One region of the Cellulosimicrobium composti genome, then DNA from elsewhere that is predicted to be linked to it. Evidence: riboswitches for the same ligand, from Rfam matches in the RefSeq annotation. Region 1 holds a riboswitch; each other region holds the start of a gene.
What was found. Region 1 has a riboswitch for thiamine pyrophosphate ahead of thiD (bifunctional hydroxymethylpyrimidine kinase/phosphomethylpyrimidine kinase). Riboswitches for the same ligand answer to the same signal wherever they lie in the genome.

Region 1 (4,859 bases):
TCGTGCGCGGGATCGACCCGGCCGCGACGACGCCGGCGTGGATGCAGCGCCGCCTCACGGCGTCGGGCATGCGGCCCATCTCGCTCGCGGTCGACGTGACGAACTACGTCATGCTCGACCTGGGTCAGCCGCTGCACGCGTACGACCTCGACAAGGTCGCCGCGCCGGTCGTCGTGCGTCGCGCGGCGCCCGGCGAGCGGCTCACGACGCTCGACGACGTCGACCGCGCGCTCGACCCCGAGGACCTGATCATCACGGACAGCCCCGACGGCGCGCGCGGGTCGCGCGTGCTGGGCCTCGCGGGCGTCATGGGGGGCGCGTCGTCCGAGGTCGGCCCGACGACGACGGCGGTCCTCGTCGAGGCCGCGCACTTCGACCAGGTGTCGGTCGCGCGCACCTCGCGCCGCCACAAGCTGTCGAGCGAGGCGGCCAAGCGGTTCGAGCGCGGCGTGGACCCGCTCCTGCCCGCGGTCGCGGCGCAGCGCGTCGTCGACCTGCTCGTCGAGCTCGGGGGCGGGACCGCCGACCCCGCGGTGAGCGACCTCGACCGCGTGACGCCGCCCGCCGCGATCCGCCTCCCCGTGGGCGAGGCCGAGCGTCTCGTCGGCGTGCCGTACACGCTCGAGCAGGTCGTCGGCACGCTCGGCGCGATCGGGTGCACGGTCGAGGCCGACGACGTCGACGCGACGGGCGTGCTCGTCGTGACGCCGCCGTCGTGGCGGCCCGACCTCACGGAGCCGGCCGAGCTCGTCGAGGAGGTCGCGCGACTCGTCGGCTACGACGAGATCCCGTCGCTGCTGCCCGCGGCCCCGGGTGGTCGTGGCCTCACGCGCGAGCAGCGCGTGCGCCGGTCCGTCGCGCGGGCGCTCGCCGAGGACGGTTTCGTCGAGACGCTGAGCTACCCGTTCGTGGGTGCCGCCGAGCTCGACGCGCTGCGCATCCCCGCGGACGACGAGCGTCGCCGCGCGCTACGCCTCGTCAACCCGCTCGCGGACGACCGCCCGCTCCTGCGCACCGACGTGCTGAGCACGCTCCTGGAGACCACGCGCCGCAACGTCGGCCGCGGTCTCACGGACGTCGCGCTGTTCGAGGTCGGTCTCGTCACGCACCCGCGCCCCGGCGCGCCGGCCGCGCCGTCGCTCCCCGGCGGCGTGCGTCCGGGCGACGACGAGCTGGCCGCGATCGACGCCGCGCTCCCGGCGCAGCCCCGGCACGTCGCGGGGGTCCTCGTGGGCCGTCGGGAGCGCGCCGGCTGGTGGGGCCCGGGCCGCGCCGCTGACTGGACCGACGCGCTCGGGGCGGCCCGCCGGGTCGCCGCGCGCGCCGGCGCGGAGGTCGGCGTCGTCGCCGACACCGGGCGCGCGCCGTTCCACCCCGGGCGGTGCGCGCGCCTCGAGCTCGCGGACGGGACCGTCGTCGGGCACGCGGGCGAGCTGCACCCCAAGGTGCTCGAGAACGTCGGCCTGCCGGCGCGGACGGTCGCGTTCGAGGTCGATCTCTCGGCGCTCGTCGCGGGCGCGTCCGACGCGCCCGTGCAGGCGACGCCCGTCTCGGGCTTCCCCGCGGCGAAGGAGGACCTCGCGTTCGTCGTCGACGAGTCGGTGACCGCGGAGTCGCTGCGGGCGGCGATCGTCGAGGGCGCCGGCGGGCTGGCCGAGGAGGTCGCGCTGTTCGACGTCTTCACGGGCGAGCAGGTGGGCGCCGGGCGCAAGTCGCTCGCGTTCTCGCTGCGGCTGCGTGCCGCGGACCGCACCCTCACCGCGGACGACGTCGCGCGCGTCCGCGAGGGCGCCGTCACCGCCGCGCGCGAGCGGGTCGGCGCGGAGCTGCGCGCATGAGCGGGCCGGGCCCCGCGGGCGCCGTCGCGCCCGCCCGGACCGCGCTCGTCACGGGCGCGTCCCGCGGCATCGGCCGCGCGATCGCCGTCGGGCTCGCCGCGGCCGGCCTCGACGTCGCGCTCCTCGCGCGCGACGCCGACCGTCTCGCCGGGGTCGCCGCGGAGATCGCCGCGCTCGGCGAGCGGGACGGCGCGGCCGGTCGCGCCGTCGTCGTGACGGCGGACGTCACGGACGCCGGCGCGGTCGCCGCCGCGGTGCGCGCGGCGGAGGACGCCCTCGGCGGCGTCGACCTCCTCGTCAACAACGCGGGCCGCGTCGACGCCGAGGTGCCGCTGTGGGAGGCGGACCCCGACGAGTGGTGGGCGATCGTCGAGACGAACGTCCGCGGGCCGTTCCTCCTCGCGCGTGCGGTCGTGCCGGGCATGCTCGCCCGGGGCGGGGGCCGCGTCGTCGACCTCAACAGCGGCGCGGGCTCGCACGACATGGACGGCGCGAGCGCGTACAACGCGAGCAAGACGGCGCTCCTGCGGATCGGCGCGAACCTGCACCGGTCCGGGTTCGACCGCGGCCTGCGCACGTTCGAGGTCTCGCCGGGCGTGGTGCAGACCGACATGACCGCGTCGATGACCATGCACGAGGGCCGCACCGAGTGGACGCCCGTGGAGCGCACGGTCGAGATGGTAGTCGCGATCGCGGCGGGCGAGCTCGACGCGTTCTCCGGCGCGTTCGTGCGCGTCACGCACGACTCGCCGCAGTCGCTGCGGGCGGCGCTCGTGGCGGGGGAGCGCGACGGGCGCGCGGTCCCCGGCCAGGACGGGCGACGCCTGCGCGTCACGCGCTGGGGCGACGACGACCCGATGCCGGGCGCGCTCCCGGCGCGCTGAGGGGCGCGACAGCAGGACGTGGGCGGAGCCCGTCCCGGCGACGCCGGGGCGGGCTCCGCCGCGTCACGGGCACCCTGCCGGGGCCGGCGCGCGGCGTCGTAGGATGCGGTGACCGACACGGGGTGCCCCGCGCACGCGGGGCTGAGATCACACCCGTCGAACCTGCTCTGGCTCGTACCAGCGAAGGGATGTCCGCCGATGCCGCTCACCGTGCCCTCCGTCACCCCCGCCGTCGCGCCCGGACCCGGGAGCGCGACCTCCGACGACGCGCCCTCGCGCCCGCGCGTGCTCTCGGTCGCCGGGACGGACCCGACCGGCGGGGCGGGCATCCAGGCCGACCTCAAGGCGTTCTGCGCGCACGGCGCGTACGGCATGGCCGTCACGACGGCGCTCGTCGCGCAGAACACGCACGGCGTCCGGTCGGTGCACGTGCCCGGCCCGGGGTTCCTGCGCGAGCAGCTCGACGCCGTCTCCGACGACGTGCACGTCGACGCGGTGAAGATCGGCATGGTCGCCGACGCGGCGAACGGTCGCACGATCGCCTCGTGGCTGGACGCGCTCGTCGCCGAGCGCGCACGCACCGGCGCGCCGCGGCCCTGGGTCGTGCTCGACCCGGTCATGGTCGCGACGTCGGGCCACCGGCTGCTCGACGAGGGCGCCGAGGACGCGGTGCGCGACCTCGCGACGCGCGCGGACGTCGTCACGCCCAACCTGCCCGAGCTCGGGGTGCTGACCCGCCGCCCCGCTGCCACGACCTGGGACGACGCGCTCGCGCAGGCGGCCGCGTACGCCCGGGCGAGCGGCGCCGGCGTGCTGCTCAAGGGCGGGCACCTCACGGGCGGCGCCTCGCCCGACGCGCTCGTCGTCCCGGTCGCGGACGACGTGCGCGTGACGACGTTCGACGCCGAGCGCGTCGACACCCCGCACACGCACGGCACCGGGTGCTCCCTCTCCGCGGCGCTCGCGGCCCTGCGCCCGCGCCGCGCGAGCTGGGAGGACGCGGCGCGCGACGCGAAGGCGTGGCTCACGGGCGCCCTGCGCGCGGGTGCGGCGCTGCGCGTCGGGAGCGGGCGCGGTCCCGTGGACCACCTGCACGCCGTGGCCGCGCCCGTCGGCGGCTAGCACCGCCGGACGGGCTCGCGACGGTGGCGCGCCGGGCGCGCCGGTGCTACACCGTCCTCCATGACGAACGACCTCGGTGCTCCGGCCCCGTCGCGCGGCCGCCTGCTCGCCGCGCGCGCCGTCGCCGTCGTGGCGGCGCTGTTCTGGGGCGTCCTCTTCTTCGGCCTCGTCGACCTCGCGACCGTCGTGCTGCAGGACGAGCGGTTCGCCCGGCACTACCTGGTGGAGGCGGGCTGGGGCCTGCTCTACACGGGCCTCGCCATGTTCCCGCTCCTCGCATGGGCCGTCCGGCCCCGCGCGACGGTGCTGCTGCAGGGGGTGCTCGTGACGGGTGCTGCCGTCGCGCTCGCCGGGCTCGTGGCGGGCGCGTTCGGGCAGCTCCTGCCCGCCCTCGGGCTCGCGGCGTCCGCGCTCGTCCCCGCCGTCCTCGCACGGCAGGACCTGCGCCCCGCGCGCGTCACGCCCCGGGCGGTGCACCCCGCGCTCGCCGGGCTCGCGCTCGCGGGCCTGGGCGGCGCGGTCGCCTACGCGGTCGCCGTGCTGCGCGCGGCCGCGGCGGGCGAGCCCGACGACGAGACGTGGGGCCTCCAGCACCTGCCGATGCAGGCGGGGCTCGGGCTCGCGCTCGCGGCGTGCGCGCTCGCCGTCGCCGTCGTGCACGCGGGCGGCGCCGCGCGGTGGCGCGCCGGGGTGGTGCCGCCCGCGCTCGTGGCCGTGTCCCTCGGCGCGTGCTCGGTGCTCTACCCGGAGCACCTCGCGAGCCTCGGGACGGTGGGCGGGGTCGCGTGCGCGGCGTGGGGTGCCGCGCTCGGCGCGTGCGGGGTCCTGCTCCCCGACACGCGCGTGCTGGGCCGCGCCGCGCCCGCGACCCCGCGCCGCTGACGCCGGCAGGCGTCACACCCCCTGGGGGACCTCCCGGACGCCCGCCGACCAGGCGGGCTCGACGTCGGCGAGGGCGGCGCGCACGACCGCGACGGTCGCGCGCGCGACGGCGAGGCGCTGCGCGGGGGACGCG
Region 2 (4,859 bases), on a different contig from region 1:
TCGACCGGCATCCCCGCGAGCGCCCCGTCGTGGCCGCGGTACCCCGCCGCCCGGTCGCCTCGTGCGATGCTCCCGGCCGGGTAGGCCCCGTCCGTCGGCGGGTCGGCGTCGCGCGGGCCGCCGCCGAGGCCGCCGAGCTCGCCGCGGCGGTACCGGCCCTCGACGCCCGCGGGGCCGCGGTGGCCCGAGACGGCGAAGCCGCGCGCCTCGAGCAGGGGACGCACGCGGTCCCAGAGCCACGACCGGTACGCCTTCGAGGCGTAGGTGCCGCGCGCGTAGACGCGCTCGTACCCGGGCACGAGCCGCGGGTGCTCGCGCGCGAGCCACCCCATGTACCACTCGCGCGTGCCGGGCTTGAGGTGCAGGGGCAGCACCGTGACCCCCGTCGCGCCGGCGTCCTTGACGGCGTCGAGCAGGTCGGTGAGCGCGCGCGTCGAGTCGGTGAGCCACGGCAGCACGGGAGCGACCATGACGCCGCACGGCAGGCCGGCCTCGCGGATCGCGCGGATCAGGTCGAGCCGGGCGCGCGGCGTGGGCGTGCCGGGCTCGACGCTCGCCTGGAGCGCGGGGTCGAGGAGGGCCAGGGAGACGCCGATCCCCACCTCGACGCGCGAGGACGCGTCGACGAGGAGCGGGAGGTCGCGGCGCAGGATGGTGCCCTTGGTGAGGATCGACAGCGGGGTGCCGGACCCGGCGAGCGCGTCGATGATGCCGGGCATGAGCCGGTAGCGGCCCTCCGCGCGCTGGTAGGGGTCCGTGTTGGTGCCGAGCGCGACCGGCTCGTGGGCCCAGGAGCGGCGCGCGAGCTCGGCGCGCAGCACCTCGTCCACGTTGACCTTGACGACGACCTCGCGGTCGAAGTCCTCCCCTGCGTCGAGGTCGAGGTACTGGTGGGTCGGGCGGGCGAAGCAGTTGTGGCTCACGACGCCCGCGGCGACGAAGTCGCGCGTGCCGGTGGTGATGTCGACGAGCTCGGTCTCCTCGCCCGGGCCGTCGAGGGCCTCGAGGGAGTCGACCCGCAGCCCGTCGCTGCCCGTCACGTCGCGGCCGTCGAGCACGGCGTCGCCGCCCGCGAGCGCCGCGGCGCCCGGGCCGACGAGCACGTCGCCGAGCGCGAGGTGGGCGCGGTGCCCGGCCCCGCCGACGACGTGGCGCCAGCCGCGCTCGGTGAGGAAGCGGTGGTCGCCGCTCGCGACGAGCCGGGTGCCGTCCGCGAGGGTGACGCGGTAGGCGCGCTTGCGCGTGGTCCAGCGGTCGAGGACGCGCGTGCGCACGTACCGGCGGTAGGCCCCGTGCGGGGCCGTCCCCACGATCTCGTCGCCGACGCGCAGGTCCCCGACGGGGCGCTGGGTGCCGTCGGCGAGCAGGACGGGGGTCTGCGGGTCGAGGCAGTACGAGCACGCGTGGCTGCAGCCCCGGTAGGGGTTGACGGTCCAGCGGAACGGCATGCGCGACATCGCCGGGACCTTGGACAGCGCGCTCCTGGCCGTCACCTCGTGGAACGTGATGCCCGCGAACTCGGGCGTGCGCACGCTGCGCACGAGACCCGCACGCTCCAGCCCCGGGAGCGCGCCGTCGTCCGCGCCGATCGCCTGTCCGTCCCACCGCACCCCGTCATTCGAACAGGTGTTCGAACGAGTGTCAAGGCGCTCGCGCGGTCGGGTCAGCGCGCGTCCTCCTCGACCCACGCCTGGAGCGTCGCGAGGTTCGCGAGCGGGACGAAGTGACCGATCCGGGGGTGGTCCAGCGCCACGCCGACGACCCCGGCCGCGCCGAGCGACGCGACGTAGCCGACGGCGTCCGGCATCGGCACGGCGAGCAGCGGCACCGGCTCGCCCGCCGGGACGACTCCGAGGGCGTGCGCCGCGTCGCGCGCGCGGGTGGCGCTGCTGTAGAGGCAGACCATCGGACCCTGCGGCGCGGCGACCGCGTAGGGTCTCGGCCGGTCGGGCTCGCCACGGGCGACGAAGAACCACGTCGCCAGGCGCGACACCTGTCGCCACAGGGCGACCTGCGCGGTCGTGTCCCCCGGCGCGGCCGCGCGGACCTCGCCGTCGAGGCGGTCCAGCTCGGCGACCGCCGCAGGGTCGTTGTCCGTCGTCATGCGTGCCTCGTCCCGTCGTGTCCCGGCCGTCCGCCGGCGGCGGGGCCCCGGCCACCCTCGCACACGTGCCGCGCGCCGTCCCGCTGCGTGAGACGCGGGTGTCCCCCGCGCGCCCGGCGGGCCTAGGGTCGGGCCGAACGCCCCCGGGGAGCGCACGAGCGCTGAGAGTGCAGGCCGGACACCCGTCCCACCCGCAGACCCGTGGAACCTGATCTGGTTCGTACCAGCGAAGGGAGCAGGGCCGACGTCACCGTCCCCTGCGCGCCGTGCCCGCGCGCCCGGCCGGACGCGCGGGGTGGCGGGCGGCGTCGTCGTGCACCCCTCGACCGGGGGCCCGACGGAGGGAAACCGCATGACCGAGCCCGGCACGACGCCCCCGCCCGCACCGCCCGCCGCGCGGACCCCGGCCACGACCACGACCGCGCCCCCGGCCGCGAGCGCGCCCGACACGAGGGTCCGGCCGCCGGGTGCCGGGGGCCGACGGCGCGGGCCGACGCTGCACGAGACGGTGCTCGTCGCGGTCCTCGGCGTGGTCTTCGGCTTCGTCTACTGGGCGTTCGTGCAGCTCTGGGCACCGCTGCAGATCCTCATGGGCCCGCTCGCGGACCTCGCGGCGAACGTGCTCGCGGGCGCATGGATCGTCGTCGGTCCGCTCGCCACCTACATCGTGCGCCGGCCGGGCGTGGGCGTCCTCGCCGAGACGCTCGCGGCGCTCGTGGAGGTCGTCTTCCTCGCCTCGCCCGCAGGACCGCTGCTCCTCCTCGTGGGGCTCGTCCAGGGCGCCGGCGCCGAGCTCCCCTTCGCGCTCACCCGCTACCGCCGGTTCGGGTGGGGCGTCTTCGTCGCGTCGGGCGTGAGCGCGGCGCTCGTCACGTTCGCGTTCAACGCGGTCCGCCTCGGCTGGCTCGGCCAGGACCTCGCGATGCTGCGCCTGGGCGTCCAGATCGTCTCGTGCGTGGTGCTGTGCGGGCTCGCGGCGCGCCTGCTCGGCGACGCGCTCGCACGCACCGGCGCGCTCGACGCCTTCGCGATCGGCGCGACCCGTGACTGACGGGTCCCGCGCGCCCCACGCCGTCGAGGCCGCGCACCTGGACGTGGCCCTCGGCCACCGCGCGCGCCCGGTGCTCCACGACGTCGACGTCGTCGTGCCCGCCGGCACGTCCCTGCTCGTCGTCGGCCCCTCCGGGTCGGGGAAGTCGACGCTCGTGCGCGCGCTCGTCGGCGTCGTCCCGCACACCCTGCCCGGCGTGGTGCGCGGCCACCTGCGCGTCGCGGGCACCGACCCGCGCGAGACGACGCCGGCCGCGCTCGCCGCGCACGTCGGCCTCGTGCAGCAGCGCCCGGGCGACCAGCTCTGCCTGGCGCGCGTGGACGACGAGCTGCGGTTCGCGCTCGAGAACCGCGGCACCGACCCGGCCACCGTGGACGCGCGCTCGACCGCGGCCCTGGAGTCCGCCGGGGCCGCCCACCTCCGCGACGGGCCGACGCACGCCCTGTCCGGGGGCGAGGCGCAGCGGGTCGCCCTCGCCGCGGCGCTCGTCGCCGACCCGGGGCTCGTGGTGCTCGACGAGCCGACGGCGCTCCTCGACCCGGCCGCCGCGCACGACGTCGGCACCCTCGTCGCCGGGCTCGCCCGGCCCACGACGCCGGTCGGTGGGTCCGACCAGCGGGACCCGGCGGGGCGGGCCCGCTCCGTCGTGCTCGTCGAGCACCGGCTCGACGAGCTCGGCACGCTGCCCGCGGCGACGCTCGCGCTCGACCGCGGCGGTCGCGTGCTCGCGCACGGCCCGACCGAGCGCGTGCTGCGCGAGCACGCCGGCGCGCTCGCCGCGCTCGGGTGCCGGCTCCCGCTCGCGGTCCGGCTCGAGCACGCGGGCGCGCCCGCGCCCCTCGGCGACCCCGCGACCGACGTCTGGCTCGTCGACCTCGCCCGGGGCACGCCCGCACGACGGGCCGGTCCCGCGCACGGGCCGGTGCTCCTGCGCGCACGGGGCCTGGGCGTGCTGCGCGGTGCGCCGGGCCGCCGCCGGCGCGGGGCACGACCCGTGGTGCGCGACGTCGACCTCGACGTGCGGGCGGGAGAGCTGCTCGCCGTCGTCGGGCCGAACGGCGGCGGCAAGTCGACGCTCCTGCGCGGCCTCGCCGGACTGGAGCGCACGACGGGAGTCGTCACCACGGACGCCGGGTCCGTCGCCCTGGTGCTCCAGGACCCCGAGCACCAGCTCCTGGCGCGCACCGTGCGCGAGGAGGTCGCGTGGTCCGCGCGGCGCGCGCGCCGTCCGGACGTCGAGGCGCGCACAGCACGGGCCCTCGAGCGGTTCGGCCTCGCCCACGTCGCCGACGAGAGCCCCTACCGGCTCTCCGGCGGCGAGCAGCGACGCCTGTCCCTCGCGGCCGCGACCGTGCTCGACCCGCCCGTCCTCCTCGCCGACGAGCCGACGTCCGGGCTCGACCGCACCCAGGCCGCCGCCGTCGCGCGCGCCCTGCGGGACCGGGCCGACGCGGGCGGTGCCGTGGTCGTCGTCACGCACGACCTCGCGCTCGCCGCCGCGGTCGCCGACCGCCTGGCCGTCGTCGTCGACGGCCGCCTCGCCGCCGTCGCCCCGCCGCCCCACGTCCTCGCCGACGACGCGCTGCGGGCCCGGGCCGGGCTGCGCCTGCCACCCCTGCTCGCGTGGTGGTCGCGCGTCGGCCGCGCCCGCGGCGTCGACCCCGGGGCGCTCGTGCGCGCGCTCGACGCCGCCACCGACGCGGC
Region 3 (4,859 bases), on a different contig from region 1:
GCCCGACGACGGCCTGCGCGACCGTGAGGACGACCTGCTCGCCGAGCGTCAGGAGCGCGAACGCGACGCAGAACAGCAGCACCGCGCCCCAGCGGCTGCGCCACAGCATGCCGAGCGCGCCGACGAGCCCGCCGAACCGGCGGCCCGGGTCGAGCATGAGCTCCCAGGCCCGCCGCGCGCCCCGGTCGCCGAGCGTGCGGTTGAACCGGTCGACGACGCGCGTCGCGCGGTCTGCGGGCGTCGTCCCCGGGACGGTCGCGTGCGCGGGGTCGACGACGTCGATCGCCTCGACGCCGTAGACGATCGTCCCGAGCGTGAGCCACGCGAGCGGGACGACGAGGCCCGTGACGACGCCCGCCACGAGGAGCGACGTCGCGGGACCGAGGGCGTCGACGAGCGGCCGCAGCGCGTCGACGCGCGCGACGACGCCGTCCCACCACGCGCCGACCTCGACGACGACGACCCGCGTGCCCCACCACTCGCGCACCCGGCCCACGACGGCGGTCACGGTGAACGCGCCGACGACGATCCACACGACCTCGCAGTAGCCCGCCACGATGCGCACGGCGGCCGAGCGCGCGCTGTGCCGGGCGTCGGAGCCGGACGAGGCGACGCGGCGGTCGAGGCGCCTCGCGAGGCGGTCGAGGAGCGTGCGTGCCAGGAGCGCGCCGGCGACGACGGCGAGGACGGTGACCCCGAACCCCTCGGGGATCGGGCTGGCCGTCCGGATCCCCGACCCGGCGGCGAACGCGTGGTCGAGCGCCGCCGAGTCGACGTACGTCTGCCAGTCGGACGTCAGTCCGCCGTAGAACTCGTAGATGACGAGGTACGGGACGAGCACCGACGCGATCGAGCCGAGCAGCGTGCGGGCCTCCAGCCGGTCGCGCCCGGACCGCGGCTCGCGGCGCAGCACGTGCAGCATGACGACGATCCCGACGACCGTCGCGAGCGGGGAGAAGCACAGCACGAGGAGTCCGAGCACGCCGGACGACGGCGCGACCGCGAGCGCGGCGCGCAGCGCGAGCTCGTGCAGCACCTCCGCGACGACCGCGACGGCGACGAGCGCGGGCCAGTGCCGGGCGAGCAGCCGGCCGGTGTCGGCGAGCACGCGCAGACCCGCGCGCAGCACCGTGTCCCGGGTGCCCGGCGTCGGGCTCTGGGTGGTCGCCGTGGGGGCCGTCACGCGCGCCAGGGTACCCGCGCGACCGGGGACGTCCGCACCCGGCGGGCCGGGCGTCCCCCTGGCCCCGGCGGCGTCGCGCGCGGGAGGATCGCCTCATGACACGTCACGCGATCGTCGTCGGCGCCGGGATCGCCGGCCTGACCTCCGCCGTCTCGCTCGCGCGCACGGGCTGGGACGTCACCGTGCTCGAGCGTGCGGCCGAGGCCGGCGAGGTCGGGGCGGGGTTCGCCATGTCGCGCAACGCCGTCGCGGCCTTCCGCGGGCTCGGGTTCGACGACGACGACGTCGCCGCACTCGGGTACGCCACGTGGGCGGGCGGCACGTGGGACCTGCACGGGCGCCCGATCCTCGCGCTGCCGGACACGTCGGAGATGCGGGCGTCGGTCGCTCTCGTCGGCGTGCACCGTCGTCGGCTCCACGCCGCCCTGCGGCGACGGGCTGCGGACCTCGGTGTCGAGGTCGTCACCGGCACCCCCGTCGAGGCGCTGGACCCGGGCGACCCCGAGGGTCGGCCGGCCGTCGTGGCCGGGCGCGAGGCGGACCTCGTCGTCGGCGCCGACGGGATGCGCAGCGCCGTCCGCTCGGTCCTGTTCCCCGCCGTGCGGCCCGTGCACAGCGGGTACGCGAGCTGGCGCGCGGTCGTCCCCGGCGCGTACGGCGACGTCGCGCTGCGGCAGTACTGGGGGCCGCACGCGGAGTTCGGCGTGCTGCGCGTGGCCGCGGACGAGACGTACTGGTACGGGTACGTCGCGATGCCCGAGCGCACGCGGCTGCGCGACGAGCTCGCCGCCGCGCGGGCACGGTTCGACGGGTGGGCGGAGCCGGTGCGCGACGTCCTCGCCGCGACGCCGCCCGACGTGGTGCTGCGTCACGACGTGCACCACCTGCCCCGCGGCGTCCCGCGCTACGCGTCCGGGCGGGTGGTCCTCGCCGGCGACGCCGCGCACGGCACCCTGCCGACGATGGGTCAGGGCGCGGCCACCGCGCTCGAGGACGGGCTGTGCGTCGGCCTGCTCGTCGGGTCGCCCGTCGCCGCCGGCGGGCGGCTCGCGCCCGCCCTCGTCGGGTACGACGCCGCACGTCGGCCTCGGTGCCGGGCGCTCGCGCGGGCGTCGGTCGCGTCGGGCCGGTTCGGCGCCCACCTCGGCGGCGGGTGGCGCCAGACGGTGCGCAACGGGCTCATGCGGCTCACGCCCGCGGCCGCGATCGAGCGCGGCTCCCGGGCGGCGATGGGCTGGACCCCGCCCGAACCCGCGGCCCCGGTGCCCTGACGGCGGCGCGGACCGCCGCCGGGTGGCGAGGAGGGGCGACGACGCTACGCGCGCGAGGCGAGGCGGGCGACGACGCGCTTGGCCTCCTTGCCCGCGAACCGGCGCGCGAGGACGCCGACGCCCGCGGCGACGGCCGCGAACGTCACGGCCGAGACGATGCCGACCTCCTCGTCGTCGAGGTCCTTCGGGGCGTCGTGCCCGGTCACCTTGGCCCAGACGAACGTGACGAGCTTCTGCGCGGCCCAGCCCGCGGCGAACGTCAGCGCGACGGTGCCGACCTTCACGGCCAGGGTCTGGTCCTCGGTGTCTGCCACGGCGATCCTCCAGGTCAGGGGCGACGGTGTGCTGCGCACCACCGTAGTCGTCCCGCACCGGCCACGCCGCGCGTGCCGGGCCGCGGTGTAGGCTCGACGTGAACGACAGGGGAGCTCCTGGAGGAGCTGAGAGTGCGGACCACCGCAGACCCTCGAACCTGATCCGGTTAGCACCGGTGGAGGAAGTCGGGAATCTCGATCACCTGCTCGTGCGGTCCTCCGCGCTCCGACGGCGGCCGCGCGGGCCGGTGGACCCCTCCTGAACGTCCTGGGAGGACACATGCAGCGCACGACCACCGGCACCCGCCGACGCACCCTCGCGACCGGGGCCGCCACGACCCTCGCCCTCCTCGCCCTGGCGGCGTGCAGCGGCGGCGACGACGCCGCGGGTGGCGACGACGCGTCGTCGGGCGGCACGGTGACCCTGGTGACGCACGACTCGTTCGCCGTGAGCGACGAGGTGCTCGCCGCGTTCGAGGAGGAGAGCGGGCTCACCGTGGAGCAGGTCGCGCCCGGCGACGGCGGCGCGCTCGTCAACCAGCTGATCCTCACGAAGGAGTCGCCGCTCGGCGACGTGGTCTTCGGGATCGACAACACGTTCGCGTCGCGCGCGATCGACGAGGGCGTCCTCGACCCGTACACCCCGGCGGGACTCTCGGACTCCGCCGCGTCCTACGCCGTCGGCGACGGCGGCGAGCTCACCGCGATCGACCTCGGCGACGTGTGCGTCAACGTGGACCACGCGTGGTTCGACGAGGCCGGCGTCCCCGAGCCCGTCACGCTCGACGACCTCACGAGGCCCGAGTACGAGGACCTCCTCGTGGTGACCAACCCGGCCACGTCCTCGCCCGGGCTCGCGTTCCTCCTCGCGACCGTGGGCGCGTTCGGCGAGGACGGGTTCGAGGACTACTGGGCCGACCTGCGCGCCAACGGCGTGAAGGTCGTCGACGGCTGGTCGGACGCCTACTACGTCGACTTCTCCGGCTCCGAGGGCGCCGGCCCGCGCCCTCTGGTGCTGTCGTACTCGACGTCGCCCGCGTTCACGCTCACCGAGGACGGCACCGCCTCGACCACGGGGGCGCTGCTCGACACGTGCTTCCGCCAGGTCGAGTACGCGGGCGTGCTCGCGAACGCGAAGAACCCCGAGGGCGCGCAGCAGCTCCTCGACTTCCTCGTGAGCGAGCCGTTCCAGGCCGACGTCCCCGGGCAGATGTACATGTACCCCGCCGACGACTCCGTCGCGCTCCCCGACGGCTGGGCCGAGTTCGCGCCGCTCGCCGACGAGCCGTTCGAGGTCGCGCCCGAGGACGTCTCGGCGCACCGCGACGAGTGGATCAAGGCGTGGACGGCGACGGTCGTCGACTGACGGCGCAGGCACGCCCCGCGGCCGGGGGAGGTCTCGGGCGCGGGGTGCTGTGGGGTCTCGCGGCGGCGGTGCCGCTGGCGTTCCTCGGGGTGTTCTTCGCGTGGCCGGTGGTCACGCTCGTGGCGCGCGGGTTCGTCGGGGAGAGCGGCGGGCTCGACCTGTCGGGGTTCGCGGAGGTGTTCTCGCAGCCGCGCACGTGGCGCATCCTCGGGCTCACGCTGTGGCAGGCGGTGCTCGGCACGGCGTTCTCGCTCCTGCTGGGCGTGCCCGGCGCGTACGTGCTGTACCGGTGCCGGTTCCCCGGGCGGCGGGTCCTGCGCGCGGTCGTCACGGTCCCGTTCGTGCTGCCGACGGTGGTCGTGGGCGTCGCGTTCCGGTCGCTGCTCGTGCAGGGCGGCCCGCTCGGGATCCTCGGGCTCGACGAGACGTTCGCGGCGATCGTCGTCGCGCTCGTGTTCTTCAACTACTCCGTCGTGGTGCGCACGGTCGGCGGGCTCTGGGAGCACCTCGACCCGCGGGCCGAGCAGGCCGCGCGTGCCCTCGGCGCGACGCCGTGGCGCGCGTTCCGCACCGTGACGCTCCCGGCGCTGACGCCCGCGATCGCGAGCGCCGCGTCGATCGTCTTCCTCTTCTGCGCGACGGCGTTCGGCGTCGTCCTCGTGCTCGGCGGCATCCGCTACGGCACGATCGAGACGGAGATCTGGATCCAGACCACGCAGTTCCTC
Region 4 (4,859 bases), on a different contig from region 1:
GCTCGCAGTCGGGCGTCGCGGAGCGGCTCACCGACGGCGTCGACGCGCTCCTCGCGGACGACGACGCGGGCCTCGCCGACGCGCTCGTGCGCCTCGTCACCGAGGACGGCCTGCTCGACCGGATCGTCGCGCACAACCGGGACGTGCCCTCGTCGGCCGGCTGGCCGCGCGTGCTCGCCGACGTGCAGGCGGCATACGAACGGGCTGCGACGATCGTCGCAGCCCGTCCGACCCACCCCTAGGGGGTCACTCCCACTCGATGGTGCCCGGGGGCTTGCTCGTCACGTCGAGCACCACACGGTTGACCTCGGGCACCTCGTTGGTGATGCGCGTCGAGATGACGGACAGCACGTCGTACGGCAGGCGCGTCCAGTCGGCCGTCATCGCGTCCTCGGACGAGACGGGGCGCAGCACGATCGGGTGCCCGTAGGTGCGGCCGTCGCCCTGGACGCCGACCGAGCGGACGTCGGCGAGCAGCACGACCGGGCACTGCCAGATCTCGCCGTCCAGACCGGCCTTCGTCAGCTCCTCGCGCGCGATCGCGTCGGCCGCGCGCAGCGTCTCCAGGCGGTCCGCCGTGACCTCGCCGACGATGCGGATGCCGAGCCCGGGGCCGGGGAACGGCTGGCGCGCGACGATCTCCTCGGGCACGCCGAGCTCGCGGCCGACGGCGCGGACCTCGTCCTTGAACAGGGTGCGCAGCGGCTCGACCAGAGAGAACTGCAGGTCGTCCGGCAGGCCGCCGACGTTGTGGTGGCTCTTGATGTTCGCCGCGCCCTCGCCGCCGCCCGACTCGACGACGTCCGGGTAGAGCGTGCCCTGCACGAGGAACTTTACCTCGGCGCCGTGCTCGCCCGCGTCCTCGACGATCTGGCGCGCCGCGTCCTCGAACACGCGGATGAACTCGCGGCCGATGATCTTGCGCTTCGTCTCCGGGTCGCTGTGCCCGGCGAGCGCGGTGAGGAACCGCTCCTTCTCGTCGCGAATCACGAGGTTGACGCCCGTCGCCGCGACGAAGTCGCGCTCGATCTGCTCGACCTCGCCCGCGCGCATGAGCCCGTGGTCGACGTGCACGCACGTGAGCTGGTCGCCCACCGCGCGCTGCACGAGCGCCGCGGCGACGGCGGAGTCCACGCCGCCGGACAGCGCGCAGATGACGCGCGCGTCGCCGACCTGGGCGCGGATCGCCGCGACCTGGTCCGCGATGACGTTGCCGGGCGTCCAGTCAGGGGCCAGGCCCGCGCCGTCGTACAGGAAGTGCTCCAGCACGGTCTGGCCGTGCGCGGAGTGCTTGACCTCGGGGTGCCACTGCACGCCGTAGAGGCGGCGCTCACGGTCCTCGAACGCGGCGACGGGCGAGCCCGACGACGTCGCGAGGACCTCGAAGCCCTCGGGCGCGCGGTGCACGGCGTCGCCGTGGCTCATCCACGTGGTCTGGTTCGTCGGCGTCCCGTCGAGCAGCACGCCCGCGGCGCACACCTCGACCTCGGTGCCGCCGTACTCGCGCAGGCCCGTCTGGGCGACCTCGCCGCCGAGCGCCTTCGCCATGGCCTGGAAGCCGTAGCAGATGCCCATGACGGGCACGCCGGCCTCGAACAGCGCCGGGTCGACGAACGGGGCACCCGTGGCGTACACGGACGAGGGGCCGCCCGAGAGGATGATCGCGGCCGGGTCCTTGGCGAGCATCTGCTCGACCGTGAACGTGTGCGGCACGATCTCGGAGTAGACCTTGGCCTCGCGCACGCGGCGCGCGATGAGCTGCGCGTACTGGGCGCCGAAGTCGACGACGAGCACGGGGCGCGGGGTCGCGGCGACCTCGGCGGTGGTGGGGGTGTCGGGAGCGGTGGCGGGTGACGTCACCGCTCCAGGATAGTCGCCGTGCGGCGCGGCACCGTCCGCCGTCTCAGGCGCCGTCGCGCGCCGCGGCCCGCTCGGCGACGCGCTCGCGCAGCGCCCGTGCCGCGGCCTCCGGGTCGCGCGCGCCGGTGATGGCGCGCACCACGACGACGCGGGTGGCGCCCGCGTCGAGGACCGCGTCGAGGCGGTCCGCGTCGATCCCGCCGATCGCGAACCAGGGCGTGGTCGGCCGCGTCGCCGCGACGTCGCGCAGCAGGTCGAGCCCGACGGCGGCCCGCCCCGGCTTCGTCGGCGTCGCCCACAGCGGGCCCACGCAGAAGTAGTCCACCGCCGGGTCGGCCTCGGCCGCGGCGGCCTGCGCGGCGGAGTGCGTGGAGCGGCCGAGCACGGGCCCCGCGCCGAGCAGCGCGCGCACCGCCGGGACGGGCAGGTCGCCCTGGCCCATGTGCACGACGGGCGCGCCCGTGAGACGCGCCACGTCGGCCCGGTCGTTCACGGCCCACAGCGCGCCGTGCTCCGTCGCGACGCGCGCGACGAGCGCCTGCAGCTCGAGCTCGCGCGCGACGTCGAGCGTCTTGTCGCGGAGCTGGACCACGTCGACGCCGCCCGCGAGCGCCGCCCGCAGGAAGTCCTCGAGGTCGCCGCGCTCCTCGCGCGCGTCGGTGCACAGGTAGAGGCGCGCGTCGGCGAGCCGGGCGCGCACGGCGTCCGGGTCCGGTGCGGCGGCCGTCGTGGGCGTGGCGAAGGTCTCGGTGCTCACCCGCCGGAGCCTAGCCCCGGCGCTCCGGGCGCAGGCGGTACTGTGGCCGACAGCACGGGAGCCCCGCACGGGGCTGAGAGGGCGTCGGAGCCGACCGTCGAACCTGATCTGGGTCATGCCAGCGAAGGGAGCGCACATGCACACCCCTGTCCGTCCGGGGCCCCGCACGGCCGGTTTCGCCGGGCCGTCGCCAGCCGGCCCGCGCGACGTCGTCGTCGTGGGCGGCGGGATCGTCGGGCTCGCCGTCGCGTGGCGCGCCGCGCGCGCGGGGCTGACCGTCACGGTGCTCGACCCGGCTCCGGGAGACGGCGCGACGCACGCCGCCGCGGGGATGCTCGCCCCGGTGACCGAGGCCGACTTCGGCGAGGACGACGCGCTGCGGCTCCACCTGGCGGCGGCTGCCGCGTGGCCGGGCTTCGCGGCCGACCTGCGCGCCGCGACCGGGCGGGACGTCGGGCTGCGCCCGGCGGGGACGCTCACCCTCGCGTACGACGCGGACGACCTCGCGCTCCTGCGCCGCGTCCTCGCCCTGCACGCCGCGCACGGCCTCGCCTCGCGCGAGCTCACCGTCGCGGACGCGCGCCGCCGCGAGCCCTACCTCGGGCCCCGTGTCGCGGGCGCGGCCTGGGCGCCCGCGGACCACGCGGTCGACCCCCGCGCGACGCACGCCGCGCTGCTCGCCGCGCTCGACGCCCCGGCCGAGGCGTCGAGCACCGCGGCGCGGGCCGTCGTCGTCCGGGCCGCCGCGACCCGCGTGGCGCGCGACGCCGCGGGGCGCGCGGTCGGCGTGCACGACGACGCGGGTCACCTCCACGCGGCCGGTGCGGTGGTCGTCGCGGCGGGGTGGGAGTCGGGCGCGCTGCTCGCCGACGTGCCGGGCGTCGTCGTGCCCACACGACCGGTCAAGGGCCAGACCCTGCGCCTCGACGCCGGGCCCGACCTCGCTCTGGAGCACGTCGTGCGCGGGGTCGTGCAGGGCCGGCCGGTGTACGTCGTGCCGCGCACCCCGGTGCCCGGCGGCCCGCGCGCCGGGCACCGCGAGGTCGTCGTGGGCGCGACGACCGAGGAGAACCCGGACGACCGCCGCGCGACCGCGGGCGGCGCCTTCGCCCTCCTGCGCGACGCGCGCGCCCTGCTGCCCGGGATCGACGAGGCCGCGCTCGTCGACGTGACGCCGCGCGCCCGGCCCGCGACCCCGGACAACCTGCCGCTCGTGGGGCCGACCGCCGTCCCCGGTCTGCACGTCGCGACGGGCCACGGCCGCAACGGCGTCCTGCTCGCGCCGCTCACCGCCGAGGCCGTCGTCGCGGGCCTCACGGGCGACGGCCTGCCCCCCGACGTCGCGACCGCCCTCGCCGCGACGCGCACCGACCGCTTCACCCGGCCCGGGACCGTGCCCGGACCGGGGGACGACCCCGCGTCCGGCGACCGCCGGGCCGCGCCGACCGCGACCCCGACCGCACCGAGGTGATCCCCGTGACCGCACCGACCGCGCTCGTCAACGGCGAGCCCTACCCGCTCGACGGCGACGTCGACCTCGAACGGCTCGTCGCCGCGCTCGTGCCCGCGTACGTCGCGGACGGCACGCCGCAGGGCGTCGCCGTCGCCGTGGGCGACGCCGTCGTGCCGCGCGGCGCGTGGGCGAGCACCGTCGTCGCACCCGGTGACCGCATCGAGATCGTGACCGCCGTCCAGGGCGGCTGAGGAGGACACCGTGACCACCGACCTCTCCCCCGCGTCCCGCCCCGCCGCGGCCGACCCCGCGGGCGCCGACCCGCTCGTCGTCGCCGGGACCGCCGTCGGGTCCCGCCTCGTCATGGGCACGGGCGGGGCCGCGAACCTGCTCACGCTCGAGGACGCGCTCGTCGCGTCGGGCACCGCGCTGACGACGGTCGCGATGCGCCGCGTCGCCGTCCGTGCGGGCGGCGACGCGAGCCCCGACGCGGGCATCTGGGCGCTCCTCGCGCGCCTCGGCATCCGCGCGCTGCCCAACACCGCGGGGTGCTTCTCGGTGCGGGAGGCCGTGCTCACCGCGCACCTCGCGCGCGAGGCGTGCGGCACCGAGTGGGTCAAGCTCGAGGTGATCGCGGACGACGTCACGCTCCTGCCCGACCCGGTGGGCCTCGTCGAGGCCGCGGACCGGCTCGTGCGCGACGGCTTCGTCGTGCTGCCGTACACGAACGACGACCCCATCCTCGCGCGCCGGCTCGAGGACGTCGGCTGCGCGGCCGTCATGCCGCTC

Region 2: another riboswitch for thiamine pyrophosphate. It lies ahead of GYH36_RS13615 (ECF transporter S component); the one in region 1 lies ahead of thiD (bifunctional hydroxymethylpyrimidine kinase/phosphomethylpyrimidine kinase).
Region 3: another riboswitch for thiamine pyrophosphate. It lies ahead of GYH36_RS13475 (thiamine ABC transporter substrate-binding protein); the one in region 1 lies ahead of thiD (bifunctional hydroxymethylpyrimidine kinase/phosphomethylpyrimidine kinase).
Region 4: another riboswitch for thiamine pyrophosphate. It lies ahead of thiO (glycine oxidase ThiO); the one in region 1 lies ahead of thiD (bifunctional hydroxymethylpyrimidine kinase/phosphomethylpyrimidine kinase).

The regions. Positions count from the first base shown of each region.
Region 1 is NZ_JAAFAN010000026.1:14,620-19,478, reverse strand. It holds gene pheT (phenylalanine--tRNA ligase subunit beta) at 1-1,838, shown strand, start outside; gene GYH36_RS09400 (SDR family oxidoreductase) at 1,835-2,722, shown strand; TPP riboswitch at 2,831-2,928, shown strand; gene thiD (bifunctional hydroxymethylpyrimidine kinase/phosphomethylpyrimidine kinase) at 2,921-3,844, shown strand; gene GYH36_RS09390 (hypothetical protein) at 3,905-4,726, shown strand; gene GYH36_RS09385 (DUF4862 family protein) at 4,739-4,859, opposite strand, start outside.
Region 2 is NZ_JAAFAN010000047.1:4,564-9,422, reverse strand. It holds gene GYH36_RS13625 (Rv2578c family radical SAM protein) at 1-1,610, opposite strand, end outside; gene GYH36_RS13620 (hypothetical protein) at 1,664-2,104, opposite strand; TPP riboswitch at 2,239-2,358, shown strand; gene GYH36_RS13615 (ECF transporter S component) at 2,457-3,155, shown strand; gene GYH36_RS13610 (ABC transporter ATP-binding protein) at 3,148-4,859, shown strand, end outside.
Region 3 is NZ_JAAFAN010000046.1:17,274-22,132, reverse strand. It holds gene GYH36_RS13490 (hypothetical protein) at 1-1,183, opposite strand, end outside; gene GYH36_RS13485 (FAD-dependent oxidoreductase) at 1,279-2,454, shown strand; gene GYH36_RS13480 (DUF4235 domain-containing protein) at 2,499-2,768, opposite strand; TPP riboswitch at 2,866-2,970, shown strand; gene GYH36_RS13475 (thiamine ABC transporter substrate-binding protein) at 3,049-4,134, shown strand; gene GYH36_RS13470 (ABC transporter permease) at 4,131-4,859, shown strand, end outside.
Region 4 is NZ_JAAFAN010000011.1:49,416-54,274, forward strand. It holds gene GYH36_RS05135 (glycosyltransferase family 4 protein) at 1-242, shown strand, start outside; gene guaA (glutamine-hydrolyzing GMP synthase) at 247-1,860, opposite strand; gene thiE (thiamine phosphate synthase) at 1,904-2,617, opposite strand; TPP riboswitch at 2,670-2,749, shown strand; gene thiO (glycine oxidase ThiO) at 2,754-4,088, shown strand; gene thiS (sulfur carrier protein ThiS) at 4,094-4,321, shown strand; gene GYH36_RS05160 (thiazole synthase) at 4,332-4,859, shown strand, end outside.